2 regions of the Spirosoma aureum genome follow, and region 2 is predicted to be linked to the other one. Evidence: riboswitches for the same ligand, from Rfam matches in the RefSeq annotation. Region 2 holds a riboswitch; the other holds the start of a gene.
The links. A riboswitch is a leader RNA that binds a small molecule or an ion and turns the genes downstream of it on or off. The one in region 2 is predicted to bind thiamine pyrophosphate.
Positions count from the first base shown of each region.

Region 1: another riboswitch for thiamine pyrophosphate. It lies ahead of thiM (hydroxyethylthiazole kinase); the one in region 2 lies ahead of thiS (sulfur carrier protein ThiS).

Region 1 is NZ_CP050063.1:324,615-332,145, reverse strand. Features, by position in the region: gene G8759_RS01385 (M16 family metallopeptidase) at 1-1,093, shown strand, start outside; gene G8759_RS01380 (ScyD/ScyE family protein) at 1,818-2,786, shown strand; TPP riboswitch at 3,059-3,161, shown strand; gene thiM (hydroxyethylthiazole kinase) at 3,209-4,015, shown strand; gene thiE (thiamine phosphate synthase) at 4,012-4,632, shown strand; gene thiD (bifunctional hydroxymethylpyrimidine kinase/phosphomethylpyrimidine kinase) at 4,645-5,451, shown strand; gene G8759_RS01360 (TenA family protein) at 5,458-6,108, shown strand; gene G8759_RS01355 (hypothetical protein) at 6,498-6,734, opposite strand; gene G8759_RS01350 (IS110 family RNA-guided transposase) at 6,802-7,531, opposite strand, start outside.
Region 2 is NZ_CP050063.1:4,884,006-4,891,536, forward strand. Features, by position in the region: gene G8759_RS19275 (polysaccharide pyruvyl transferase family protein) at 1-769, shown strand, start outside; gene G8759_RS19280 (Gfo/Idh/MocA family protein) at 888-2,231, opposite strand; gene G8759_RS19285 (TIM barrel protein) at 2,265-3,125, opposite strand; TPP riboswitch at 3,263-3,355, shown strand; gene thiS (sulfur carrier protein ThiS) at 3,480-3,683, shown strand; gene thiC (phosphomethylpyrimidine synthase ThiC) at 3,685-5,565, shown strand; gene G8759_RS19300 (thiamine phosphate synthase) at 5,562-6,227, shown strand; gene G8759_RS19305 (thiazole synthase) at 6,239-7,015, shown strand; gene thiH (2-iminoacetate synthase ThiH) at 7,012-7,531, shown strand, end outside.

The DNA.
Region 1 (7,531 bases), 4.3 Mb from region 2:
GGCTATGGGCGGGACTGGCGACTATAACCAGATTCAGTTGGGCAAGTTTCTGTCAGGCAAACAGGTAAGCGTTTTTCCATTTGTGGGCGAATTGAGCGAAGGCATTAATGGTAGCGCAGCTCCCAAAGATCTGGAAACCGCACTTCAACTGCTTTATAGCTATTTTACCCAGCCTCGGAAGGATGTTGATGTCGTAAAAGGGTTCCTGTCGAACCAGCGAAGCGCTTTGCAGAACCAGATCAATACGCCAACGCCAGCACGTGTATTTCAGGACACGGTACAGGTAACGCTAGGGGCCAACAACCCCCGGCGGCAACCGCTTAAACCCGAAGATCTTGACAAAATAGATCTGGACAGAGCGGTGAAAATCTATCAGGAGCGGTTTGCCAATGGGGGCGATTTTATATTCTATTTTGTCGGTAATTTTAAAGAAGATCAGCTAAAGCCGTTGGTTGAGAAGTACCTCGGGGGTTTGCCAGCGACCGAAGCAACCGAGAAATTTAAAGACCTGGGTATTCGTATTCCATCGGGGCAGATCAGCAAGACTGTTTATCGGGGAGTCGATCCGAAAGCTTCCGTTCAACTGGTATATAGTGGCGATTTAAACTGGTCGTCGGAAACGACAACGCAATTGGACGCGCTGGCCGAAGTACTCGAAATCAAACTCATCGAAAAATTACGGGAAGAGGAAAGCGGTGTTTATGGTGTTGGGGCCAGTGCGGCCTACAGTAAATACCCAGTATCGCGGTATACGTTCCGGATTAGCTTCGGTTGCGCACCGCAAAACGTCGAAAAGCTCATTGCTAAAACGCAGGAGTTGATCAATGATCTGAAGGAGAAAGGGGCATTGCCCGCCGATATTGCCAAATTTAAGGCCGAAACCCGCCGTGAAACCGAAGTGCAGTTGAAAGATAACCAGTTCTGGCTTGGCTATCTCCAAAACCAATACTACAATGGCGACGCTCCGGATGAGGTATTGCATGAAAATGAACAACTGGATAAAGTAACCGTCGAAAGTACCAAAGCCGCAGCCAATCTATGCTTCGGGCCGAACTTTATTCGGTTAGTGCTTTTGCCGGAAAAGAAGCAGTAATCAAACAGGAGAAATAATCGATAGTCGTTGGCGAACGGTGCTTTAATCGGGTATCGTTGGCTGACGACTTTTTTGATTTCAGGTGCCCGGCCGAGTAAATTAGAATGCCATAAAACGCATAGAACCGATTCAGAAACAGGGTCCTGCTTTCACCATTTACTAAATTTCGGCTTTCGAATTTCTGGCGAAATAAAGATATTATTCAAGTAATTGATTATCGGAAATCACCGTTGGCTAAGCCGTTGATTCTATATAAATAAGAACTTATTACATTCACAAACTGGTTTGTATGCCCTTTTTTTCTAGCTCAACGCCCATGAGCGCTGTTTGGGAAATGATTCTTAGAGTTTGATTTATCAAAGAAATGCAGAGTAAGATTTTTAGGGATTAAATTACCCTTTACTCAATATGTTCGTTTACATTAATTACAGTTTATAACTTTCTGATAAACAATAAGTGCCTGATTAATCGGCAGTTGATCGTCACGATCAACTATGGAGGCCATTGATCGATTTAAATAATTACTGACGTTGAGCTGAATAAGCCTTGCCTTAATCAATGATTCATTCGTCAGACAGTGCGTAGTATGCAGTATTAACTTATCAGGATACAACCATTATTGCCAGAAAATAGACTTAAATATTCCTTGTTCACCTTTAACTATTCCTGTCAAATGATTTACAACATTACTCGCTCAATTTGTATACTGGCACTTTTTCTCGTTATGAGTTGTCAGGATCACATTATTCCCGCTCCCCCCGCTCCCGCGTTAACACCCCGAACATTAGCCACCAATCTGGTTGCTCCAATTAGTGTTGAGACGGATGCCAGCGGACGAGTTTTTGTGGCTGAGCAGGGCACTGGTCATAATGACGGTAGTGTATCCGAGATCACACAAGATGGTGTACGGCATCCAATTATTACCAACATTTATTCGGTAACCAACACGGAGGGGGATCTTGATGCCGTCGATCATTTGCTGGTCGTTGAGGGAACGCTTTATTTTTTGAATCCGAAGGGGCTTTATAAGTTTGATCTCTCCACTTACAAAACAGGCGCATCGCCCATTATGGCTTCCAGTCTGATCCCTGAAGACATTCGCAAATTTGTGCTCGCCTATAATTTTACGAACGACACCGGTGAGTCACACCTATACAATTTGACCCAAGGTCCTGATGGTGCCCTGTACATTACCGACGCAGCAGCCAATGCCATCATCCGCCGATCAAAAACCGGCGAATTGAGTGTAGTTACTGAAGTTCCGGGCATTGTAAATCCAAATCCGGCGGGCCCACCTCCAGGCCCACCCTTCATTCAGGCTGTACCAACCAGCATTACGCACGATGGTCGCCAGTTTCTGATCACTACATTGCTGGGCTTCCCTTTCCCGGCTGGGCGGTCAATCGTTTATCAAATGGACCTTTCTGGAAAACTCACAATTTATCAGCAAACGTTCAACAGCCTGGTCGATGTAGAGAACGATGGCAATGGCAAACCGCTGGTGCTTGAGTTCGCTCTATTTGGACCAATGGGCTTTACGCCAAATACAGGCCGATTGTTACGGGCAAATGGAACGAGCAGTACGGTTTTACTCGATAAACTGAACATGCCGACAGATCTGAAAATAAGCAATACCCATACCGCTTACATAACAAGCATGGGTGATGGAGCGCTGTTGAAAATTACGTTCTAAAAATGTAGCTTTTACCGGTTTCCGGCATTCGGGGTTAGCGTTGGTTTCAGTCAGGCCATTGCTAACCCCTAATTCGTTTTATGTTGGCGTTCAATATAAAATGAATTTTGTTTGAATAAGCGGCTCAATCTCACAGTGATAAATTAGAAAATACCTAAAATGCCGGTATCGATTAACTTATAGTTTTGCCGAATTGAAGACATCTTGAAATTGTCACAGTAAAAACTAATCAACTAGCTCATATTGTAAAGGAGGAATGGTATACCTTTGCCAGACAACTTTAGGGGTGTCTGTCCCGAAACAGGATAGACTGAGAGAATACCCTCATTACCTGATGCCGTTTATACTGCCGTAGGGAAAAGTTAGCGTCTAGTCGTTCGCTCTCCTCTAAAGTTGCTGATTATTACCTTATTAACAGCAACATGTCTCAGGAAGCCCAACTGATCTGGACCGACGTCGAGCAAATTCGCGCTCAGGCTCCGCTTGTCCACAATATTACCAACTTCGTAGTGATGAATAATACTGCCAATGCACTGCTGGCGTTGGGGGCATCGCCCGCTATGGTTCATGCGCCGGAAGAAGTAGAGGATTTTGTGTCTATTTCAAACGCTCTGGTCGTTAATATCGGTACACTCGATGCTACGTTTGTGGCAGGAATGAAGCTCGCCATGCATCGGGCGAAAGCATTAGGTAAACCCATCGTGTTCGATCCGGTCGGGGTTGGCGCAACGGCCTATCGGAACAGGGTTAGCGAAGAGTTATTGGAGTTAGCCGCTCCTACAATCATTCGGGGAAATGCTTCTGAAATTATGGCACTCGCTGGCCTGAACGCACAAACCAAAGGTGTTGATAGTCTTTATGGCTCAGAGGCTGCCGTTGAGGCTGCCCAGCGGCTAAGTTTGGTATGGGGCTCGGTGGTGGTCATTAGTGGGGCTACCGATTATGTAATTCTGGGTGAACGGGTTGCTACTATCAAAAATGGGCATCCACTTATGACGAAAGTAACGGGCATGGGCTGCACCGCCACCGCTTTGACCGGCGCGTTTTCAGCCATAAATGCCGATTATTTCCAGGCAGCTACGCATGCTATGGCTGTTATGGGTATTGCTGGTGAAATTGCCGTTGAAAAGGATCCGGCTCCTGGTAGCCTACAGGTCAACTTTCTTAATTCGCTTTATGAATTATTAGAAGCGGCTATAACAAATCGGCTTCAGCTAACGCAATCGTGAGCGGACTCTATTTAGTGACTGATAGCGAAGTCGCCCAGGCAGCAGGTCATACATTGCCTTTTGTGGTTGAAGAAGCCTGCCGGGCAGGAGTGAAGTGGGTGCAACTACGCGAAAAGGCGTTATCCACCCGCACTTTTATTGCACTTGGCGTTAAGTTGAAACGCATTACTCAGGCTCACGGTGCCCGGCTGATCGTCAATGATCGGGCCGATGTTGCGCTAGCCATTGATGCCGACGGCGTTCACGTCGGTCAGGACGATATACCGTATCAACTGGTCCGATCGCTGATTGGCCCTGATAAAATCATTGGGCTGTCTATCAATAGTTTAATTGAATTACAGGCTGCGGCTGGTGCAGATGTAGACTATTTCGGCATTGCAACCATATTTCCAACCGGAACCAAGCAGGATACCTCCAGTTTACTTGGATTGGAGGGGCTTCGGCAAATTTGCACCCAGACAAATTTGCTAACATTCGCAATAGGTGGTATAAAAGCCAGCAACATTCAGGACGTCATTCGGGCCGGTGCATCGGGAGTAGCAGTTGTATCAGCTATTTGTGGCCATCCGTCACCGTACGAAGCCACCCGCGAACTGATCCAACTTATTAGTATTTAGAGTTTTGTAAAAATGAAAAGATACATCAGGGCTTTAACGATTGCCGGTTCTGACAGTGGGGGAGGAGCTGGCATTCAGGCCGACCTTAAAACGTTTTCGGCACTCGGCTGCTACGGTATGTCGGTGCTAACAGCGCTCACCGCTCAGAATACAAAAGCGGTAACGGAAATACTATCCGTTCCGCCCGCCTTTATCGCCGAGCAATTGAAAGCTGTTTTGAATGATATTGGTACCGATGCCGTTAAAATCGGGATGCTTCACTCACCGGAAGTTATTGAGCAGGTCGCCAGAACGTTAACGGAATTTGGCGTAACAACTATTGTGCTCGATCCCGTAATGGTAGCCAAAAGTGGCGATAAACTCTTGCAGGATGAAGCTATCGATGCCCTGAAAACTTACCTTCTGCCTATGGCGATGGTGATTACCCCCAATCTACCTGAAGCCAGTGTACTATTGGGTAGACCAGTAGAAACAGCAGCAGATATGCTACCGGCCGCTGTTGAGCTGGCAAAGCTATGTACAGGAGCCATTCTGGTAAAAGGCGGCCATTTGAATACCGCTGAGAGTACAGACTTGCTTTATATTTCTGCCGAAGAACAGCATTGGTTTCCAACAGAGCGGATAAAAACAGAAAATTCGCACGGAACAGGCTGCACACTTTCGTCGGCCATTGCTGCCGGATTAGCCAAAGGATTGTCTATCGTAGAAGCAGTAGCTGCCGCCAAAGTATATCTGACGCAGGCACTTCAGGCTGGAGCCGTTTATCGTCTGGGACATGGACACGGGCCCGTTCATCATTTTTTTAACGTTTGGCAATAGACGCGAATGAAATTTACGGAACAGCTTTGGGAGGATATTAAGCCTGTTTATGATGCCATACTTCAACATGGCTTTGTAGCAGAACTGATGGCAGGTAACTTGCCGGCCGCCACATTTCAGTATTATATTCAACAGGATGCGCTCTACCTGGCCGATTTCAGTCGAGCGCTAAATCAATTGGCTGCGCGTTCGGTCAGGCCGGACGATATGTTGCAATTCACACAGTTTGCTCAGAATGCCATTCTGGTTGAACGGGCTTTGCATGAGACGTATTTTGTGTTGTATGCTATTCAGCCAGAAACGAAAAAAATGCCATCCTGCTTTGCCTATACGAACTACCTGCTGGCAACCACCTCGCTCCAGTCCCTTGCAGTAGGAGCGGCTGCCGTTCTGCCCTGCTTCTGGATTTATCGGCAGGTGGGCAAATTCATCTACCAGCGCGCCATTCAGGAAAATCCATACCGGGCCTGGATCGACACCTATGCCGGTGATGCATTCGATCAGTCGGTCACACAAATGCTTGCCTTAACCGATCAGTTTGCCGAATTAGCGAGCCCATCGGAACTGGTTGCTATGCGGGAGGCTTTTCGCTTATCGAGTCGGCTGGAATGGTACTTCTGGAATGATGCTTATACTCAGAATCGGTGGCTTGTTTGAGTGACTCGTCCTAAATTGTGTTGATCGTTTATTGGCTATCCATCTTTTTATTAACCAGTAATTTAAACTCTATTTTCAGCATTCACCAGACTAGATACCTGCTTTGGTGGATAGTAAGTTCCCATCTCCACTTTAGCTTTTTTTTCGTTGTGTGCCTGATCCGGTACCAGTATAGCGCAACCGCGACGACAGACCGTTTGATGTGGTGGCTTATAGTTGTAAAGGAAAACAGCTTGATCAAGCATCGGTCACCAACGGGATGTACAGACATTCGCACTGGGTAAACCAACAGATGATGTGCGATACCCACAACTGCTCGGGTCTTTTCACTATTAACTCTTCGATCAGGTTAGGATATTTTACGGCAATGATGATCTGAAAGGTAGGCTTTATTGCCTAGTTATCCATCTGATTGATAGTATTTTAGCTGTTTTTGGCTTAAAGAGGGCATCCCGTCCCGTCCTCATTTCCCTTTCCAAGGGCTTGTTTACCAGCATACTGTATTGCTTTCGTCCTCCAATAGGCAGATAATCCTGCCGTAGTTGCTCAGCATAAACCGGATGGCCTGGTAACGGGCGGGGCACGGCGGCCACGATCTGGCGCATGACAGGTTTAGACTGTTTCATGTGTAGTCTAACCAGTCTGCCCATAAATTGGTTATTTATGGTCAATGTTTTTCTATACAACAATCAATTAAATGGCTGACGTAGAATGACTTGCAAATAGTCTAATTAACTCATCTTGACTCAAATCAAGTGCCTTCAAACGCCGTTGCACTTGTCGTAAACCGGCTTCCTTGGCTTTTTGAGCCGTGTCTATAACCTGAGCTTTCTTATAAGGCTCCATCTTGGTAATCATGTTCCAAATAATCACCGCCAGCTTGCGGGCGGTGGCCGTAATGGCAGCGACTCGACCTTTCTTGTAGGCAATTCGCTTGAAGAAGCCGCTTAACTGGTGATTGGCCTGATTGCCAATCGAGTTGGCCGCCTGCCGTAAGGCAATAGCGATAGGAGATTTGCCCGAGGGCGTACGATGAGAAAGGATGCGACCACCACTGATTTTATTATTGGGTACTAACCTTAGCCAACTGGCGAAGCTTTTGGCGGTGGCAAACTTATGAATATCATTTCCTAACGTGGTTAATAAGCACAGAACGGTACTATGTCCCATGCCAGGGATGGCAAACAAGTCGGTTTGAAAATAACTCAGCGCAATCTGGGAGACATCAAAGGCAGGCGTGTTCTTGTTGGTTTTCTTTCGAGTGGCGACTTGGCCAGGTTCGGCTGATGTTGAAATAGACTCCTTCACCGAACGACGTAAAGCCTTTTCAATGACTCCGTCACACTCTAGCAGCGCTTTCTGGTAGAGTTTATAAAATTCTAAAGCCGCCTTCAATTCAAACAACTGTTCCGCTCGCCACCAA
Region 2 (7,531 bases):
TGAATCGCTTAAATTCCTGAAAGAAAACAAGTTCCGGACGCCCGTCCTTGAGTTCGGGCCGGATGGTTGTTTTGGGATCAATGTACGCGATGAAGAAAAGGGACTGGTGTATCTGAAAAAGTCGGGGCTCGAAACGCAGAAATTTCTGGCCGTTGTGATCCTGACCAACACGCCCTACGCCAACCGACGATCCAATGCCATCGACCTCGTCAAATCGGTTGCTGAGCTACAGGAGCAGGACAACGAGCGGATGGCTAAAATTCGGGCGATGATCACCAACTGGGTGCGCGATACGGGGCTGAAGGTGCTGCTGGCTCCCGAGGTAATCAAAGAAATCGAAACCGCCAAAAGCTTCCTCTACGATCAGTTACCCGATGATGTAAAAGCGAATGTCGTCTGGCGGGATACGTTCTGGAATGTCGACGAGGCCATGTCCGTTTACGCCCGTGCGCACACTATTTTTGGGATGGAACCCCATTCGCTCATCATGGGACTAACCCTGGGCGTACCCATTCTACACGCCTGGCCACCCTCACACGGGCGAAAGGCATGGATGTTCCGCGACATTGGCTTACCCGACTGGCTCGTTCAGGTTGACGAATCGTCAGCCAACGACTGGACGAAGCAACTGCGGTTAATCCATCAGGATTATGCAGGAGCGAAGAAAAAAGTGGCGACCTCGATGGATTTTGTGCACCAGCGGCAAGCCTCGACCATGCAGGTAATCGATAAAGCAATTCAGAATCGGCAAAAAACGAGCCGCCAATGACCGGTTAACTCCTTCTTTACTCTGTTTTTTGTTCAATAGAGTCCATCACACAGAAACCGGGCGGCTGCCCGGTTTCTGTGTGTATAAACCAATCTCAGTTCATGCCGGTAAACGGCACTTATAATTTGGGTTCCCAGCCTTTTTCATACTCACGACTCCACAGTTTCATGGCGTCCTTATCCTGAATATGGCCATTTTTCGAGTCAATTGCGAATGATTTATTGGTCCGGAAAGCAATGTTTGCCAGGTGGCAGAGCAGCGTACTCCGGGCTCCTTCTTCAATCGTCGAGTTCTGCTTCTCTTTCCCCCGGATTGCCTCGAAGAAATTCTGGATATGCCGGGTGGTCATATCGCCACCACCGCCCAGGGCTGTTCCCGCTTCTGAGCCGGTCGCCTTACTATCCTTGATCATTTTGCCGTCGCGGTTAAACAGTTTATACCCGCCCCGATCGACATACACCGTGCCGTTGGTTCCATAAATAATGGTTCCCCGGTCGCTGCCGTATGTTTTGTGTCCGTTCCGGCTCTTGCCATCCCACTTGATGATTTTGTCGCCGGGGAAACGGAACGTCGCATCCATCGTGTCATAAACAGCCCAGCCATCTTCCGGGAAATACCGCTTGGCAGCCTCAACGGTCACATATTCCGGAAATTCTACCTGCAACGCCCAGCGGGCCACGTCGAGTTCGTGGGTGGCGTTATTACCACTTTCGGCCGTTCCGTAGAGCCAGCCATACCAGTGCCAGTTGTAATCCCAGGTATCGTGCGTGTAGTCAGTGCGGGGAGCTGGCCCCTGAAATAAATCCCAGTCGAGGCCATCCGGAACGGGTGCTTTCTTTGGAATGGGGACTTCACCCCGGTTATTGGCATAGAATGCCACGGCTTTATAGGCCTTGCCAATCACCCCGTTGTGAATCTGGTTGACGATGTCGATGGATTCCAGCGCCGAGCGTTGCTGGTTGCCCATCTGAACGACTTTATTGTATTTTTTCTGAAACTCGACTAGCAGTTCACCTTCGCGGGGATTCTGACTGCACGGCTTTTCGACGTACACGTGCTTTCCGCCCTGGATGGCCAGCCAGGTGCCGGGGGCATGCCAGTGATCAGGCGTTGCATTGATGAGCACATCCACATTTTTATCGGCGATGACCTTCCGGATATCGTTTTCCAGCTTCGGTTTGTAGTCGATATGCTTCGAAAACTTCTGAAGTGCCGACTCCCGCTGTTTCTTCATCACATCGCAGAGGTACACCAGCTCGACATTACTGTTCTTTTTGGAGATCGGTTCGTAATAGGCCTCCAGCCGACGTCCCAATCCGGCAATGGCAACGTTCAGCCGCTCGTTGGCACCAATTATTTTAGCATAGCTCTTGGCCGACATGCCGGTTGCCAGTCCGCCAACGGTTAGCCCAGCCGTACTCAGGGCCGCTTTCTTGATAAACTCTCGTCTTGAATTTTCCATTAATTACAGGTTGTTAGTCATTGGGCAAACTGGCTACGACTTCCGTTTGCGGGAGGCATCACAAACGCCTTTGAAATAACCGACCGATTCGGCAATCCCGGCCAACGGGTCTTTCATATCTTTTTCGTATTCCAGACTACAGCTGCCCTCGTATTTCACCTTCCGCAGCATCTCAACAAAAGCCGGTATGTCAATGACGCCCCGGCCCAGTTCGCAGGTTTTTCCTTCTTTGGAAGCCGCCGTTACGTTTTTGAGATGGATATCAAAAATGCGCTTGGCGTATGTTTGCAGATCGGCAACGGGGTCGTCGCCATTGCGCCGGTCGTGGCCCATATCAAAACAGAAACCGATTCGGGGGTCCAGGTCCTTAATGGCACTGTAAATAGACACCGCATTGGGATACAGTGCGATATCAGGCCCGTGGTTGTGAATGGCGTACCGGAAATCATACTCCTTCACTTTCTTGTCGACATAGGGCAATAACTCTGTATTCGGAACGCCGATGATGAGTTTTACCCCAACCCGTTTGGCGTACGCAAACGCATTGTCGACCTCCTGGGTCGTTATCATGTAGATTGGACCAACGGCATAACCCGTAACCCCTGACTTGGCCAGCTTTTCGTGAAAAGCCGTGATTTGTTCGGGTGTGCTCGTTAAGGGCAGATGAAAATCCTTGATGCACAAATAGTGTACATCCGTTTTCTTCATCATTTCAAGCGACTGATCCAGGTTGAAATTAACAAAGGTGTACCCGGCCATGCCCAGTTTAAATAAATCCTCGCCGGGGGCTTTATTGGCTTCAACCCTATTCACCGAGGCTATAGCAGCCGGACTCATCGTGGCTAGTGCAGCACTGCCTCCGGCACTTTTTAGAAACGATCGTCGTGTCGTCATTAATACTTACGGGTAAATTTTATGGCTATTCAGTATTCGTAAGGCTAAATTAGTTTGTTTTTACTGACTACAGGGTATTTATCCGAAACAGATTCTCGATAATCCCGAAAACGTTTCTACATTTGTCTCGCTGAAAAGCGAAGCTTTAGGGGTGCCCAGACCGGGCTGAGATACTACCCTTTGAACCTGAACAGGATAATACCTGCGGAGGGAAAAGCGAGAAGGTTTTTTCTGGACGATTGCAGGCCTGGTTAGCCGCATGCATTGTTTCCCGTCCTTCTTCAGTTTATCCTCCCTGTCAGACTGCCCGGTTTACCCCTATCGTTTGTGCTTTTCTGCGCATGATGCACAACTATGCTCGTTTCAGTCAACAATCAATCCGTTGAAATGCCCTCGGCAGCCTCACTAGGCAGTCTGCTGAACCAATTAGCTCTTGCCGACCAGAAAGGCATTGCCGTAGCCGTTAACAACACCATTGTTTCCCGCATGGACTGGTCGCAGTATATCTTATCGGGAAACGATAAAGTCACCATTCTACAAGCTACACAGGGAGGATAACATGAGCCAGAAAACCGAACACCCAGCACAACCTGCCATTACCCGTCAGCCACTGACCGGCTCCCGTAAAATTTACGTGCCGGGTCAATTGCACGACATCCGCGTATCCATGCGGGAGATTACCCTCTCAGATACGATAGCGCATGTACATTCGGGCACTAAACTGAGCCGCCAGCCCAACGCCCCCGTAACCGTCTATGATACCAGTGGCCCCTATACCGATCCCGACGCGGTGATCGATCTGCAACGGGGCCTCCCCCGACTGCGTGAACCCTGGATTACCAGTCGGGAGGATGTGGAGCCATTGGCGGCCTTCTCATCGACGTACAGTAATCAGCGGTTGGGCAACCCAACACTTGACTTCCTGCGCTTTGCCCACATCCGTCACCCCTATCGAGCCAAAGCCGGTCAAAACGTGACGCAGCTGCACTATGCCCGAAAGGGGATTATCACCCCCGAAATGGAGTACATCGCTATTCGGGAGAACCAGCGCATCGACAGCCGCAATGATCAATCAGCCCTCTGGCAGCAACATCCGGGCATGAGTTTCGGGGCGAATACGCCCAAACAGGTCATCACTCCGGAGTTTGTCCGACAGGAAGTTGCGGCCGGTCGTGCCATCATTCCGGCCAACATCAATCATCCGGAAAGCGAACCCATGATTATCGGGCGAAATTTTCTGGTTAAGATCAACACCAATATCGGCAACTCCGTTGTCTCGTCAAGTATTGAAGAGGAGGTCGAAAAAGCGGTATGGAGCTGCCGTTGGGGTGGCGATACTCTGATGGATCTATCGACGGGAAAGAATATTCACGAAACCCGCGAGTGGATCATTCGCAACTGCCCGGTACCGGTCGGTACGGTTCCGATTTACCAGGCCCTCGAAAAAGTGAATGGCAAGGCAGAAGCCCTAACGTGGGAGTTATTCCGTGATACGCTCATTGAGCAGGCCGAACAGGGCGTCGATTATTTCACGATTCATGCGGGCGTTCTGCTTCGGTATATTCCCCTGACGGCCCGCCGGGTTACGGGAATTGTGTCGCGCGGGGGGAGCATCATGGCCAAATGGTGCCTGGCCCATCATCAGGAGAATTTCCTGTATACGCATTTTGAGGATATCTGCGCCATCATGAAAGCGTATGATGTATCGTTTTCGCTGGGCGACGGCCTGAGGCCGGGCTCCATTGCCGATGCCAACGACGCGGCCCAGTTCGCCGAGCTGGAAACCCTGGGCGAACTGACTAAAATCGCCTGGAAGCACGATGTGCAGGTGATGATCGAAGGCCCCGGTCATGTGCCGATGCACCTCATCAAAGAGAACATGGATAAACAGTTGCAGTGCTGCGAGGAAGCACCTTTTTACACCCTCGGCCCGCTGACAACCGACATTGCCCCTGGTTATGACCACATTACGTCGGGCATCGGTGCGGCCATGATCGGCTGGTTCGGTACGGCCATGCTTTGTTACGTGACCCCTAAAGAACACCTCGGTCTGCCGAATAAAAAGGACGTAAAAGACGGCGTGATCACCTATAAGATTGCGGCTCACGCAGCCGATCTGGCGAAAGGACATCCGGGAGCGCAGTACCGCGATAACGCATTGAGTAAGGCACGCTTTGAATTCCGCTGGGAGGATCAGTTTAATCTCTCGCTCGATCCGGACACGGCACGGGCTTTTCATGACGAAACCTTACCGGCCGAAGGAGCCAAGATTGCCCATTTCTGCTCGATGTGCGGCCCCAATTTCTGTTCGATGAAAATCACCCAGGATGTACGCGATTACGCCGAGCAGCATGCGCTGGGCCACGACGAAGTATTCGATAAAGCAATGCAGGCAAAAGCCAAGGAATTTGCCGAACAGGGCAATCAGCTTTACCTATGATCAGCTTAAAAATAAGCCCGTTACACTACATTACGACCAGCCCCGAACAGGCCGAACTTGCCTGTTCGGGTGGTGCGGACTGGATTCAGTTGCGACTCAAAAACCAGCCCTATCAGGCCTGGAAAGCAGTAGCCCTGGAAACGCTGGCCGTCTGTCGGCAATACAATGCCCGGCTGATCATCAATGACAATCCCGAGCTGGCCGGTGAGATCGGGGCGGATGGCGTTCACCTGGGAGCAGACGATATGCCGGTGCCCAAAGCACGTGCCTTGCTGGGGGACGGGTTCATTATTGGTGGCACCGCCAATACACTGGAAACGTTGCTCGATCTTGACCAGACCGGCGTTGACTATGTCGGGTTGGGCCCCTTTCGGTTTACGCTGACCAAGGAGAAACTAAGCCCGATACTTGGGTTGGCAGGCTATCAGCAAATTCTCTCATCGCTGCAACAGCGAGGTGTTTCTGTGCCGGTTGTGGCGATTGGCGGCATTACTAGTGCCGACGTGCTCACGCTCTTATCAGTCGGTTTTTCCGGGGTTGCTGTATCGTCGGCGATCAGCCAATCCGCCGATCCAGCCGCCGAAACACGCCTTTTCATTCAGACGCTTGCCAACTTGACAGACCGTACCATCGCCCTTACTCCGGATACTGGCAGGCGTTAACACACGATACTATGGATAGACAACCGCTAACGATTGCCGACAAAACATTCACCTCCCGGCTGTTTACAGGAACGGGGAAATTCGGCTCGGCTCAACTGATGGAAGACGCCTTGCTGGCTTCAGGCTCGGAGTTGGTAACAGTCGCCCTGAAACGGGTCGAGACCCAGAACAGCCAGGATGATATGCTGATTCATGTGACGCACCCCCGGTTGAATCTGTTGCCGAATACATCTGGGGTCCGGACGGCGAAAGAGGCCGTTTTTGCCGCTCAGATGGCCCGCGAAGCGCTGGAAACAAACTGGCTCAAGCTGGAAATTCATCCTGACCCAAAGTACCTCCTCCCCGACCCTATTGAAACCCTCAAAGCCGCCGAAGAACTGGTCAGACTGGGGTTTGTGGTGTTGCCGTACTGCCATGCCGACCCGGTTTTGTGCAAGCGACTGGAAGCCGTCGGCGTAGCGGCTGTTATGCCTTTAGGAGCACCCATTGGCACCAACAAGGGCTTACGGACGATCGATTTTCTGGAAATCATTATCGATCAAAGCCAGGTTCCGGTTGTGGTCGATGCGGGACTGGGTGCGCCATCGCATGCAGCCGCTGCGATGGAACTGGGCGCGGATGCGGTGCTGGTCAATACAGCCATTGCGGTTTCTGATGAGCCCGTTCGGATGGCTATGGCCTTTAAACTGGCCGTTGAAGCAGGCCGAATGGCCTTTGAAGCCCGACTGGCCCGCCCATCCCTGACCGCACATGCGAGTAGCCCCTTAACTGCTTTTCTGGACGAATGACGAGATCCAAAAACTGGTTCGACGCGCACGACTGGGATCGTGTCCAGCGCGACATTTACACCACGACAGCCCGACAGGTAGAACAGGCGCTGGGAAGCTCCCGTCGGTCGCTTGACGATCTAAAAGCATTGCTATCACCAGCAGCCCAGGCTTATCTGGAACCGATGGCCCAGCTCAGCCATCAGCTGACACAGAAACGTTTCGGCAAAACGATTCAGTTGTATGCTCCGCTGTACCTCTCGAACGAGTGCCAAAACATTTGTACGTACTGCGCCTTTAGCCTGGACAATAAAATCCGGCGTAAAACACTGACCGATAGCGAAATAACTCAGGAAGCACAGGCATTGAAGCAATTAGGCTACGACCACGTTCTGCTGGTAACCGGCGAGGCCAATCAGACCGTCGGGGTGCCATACCTGAAAAACGCGATTCGCCTGCTGCAACCCTACTTCGCCCATATTTCGATGGAAGTACAACCACTCGACCAACCGGATTATGAAGAATTGATAGCCGAAG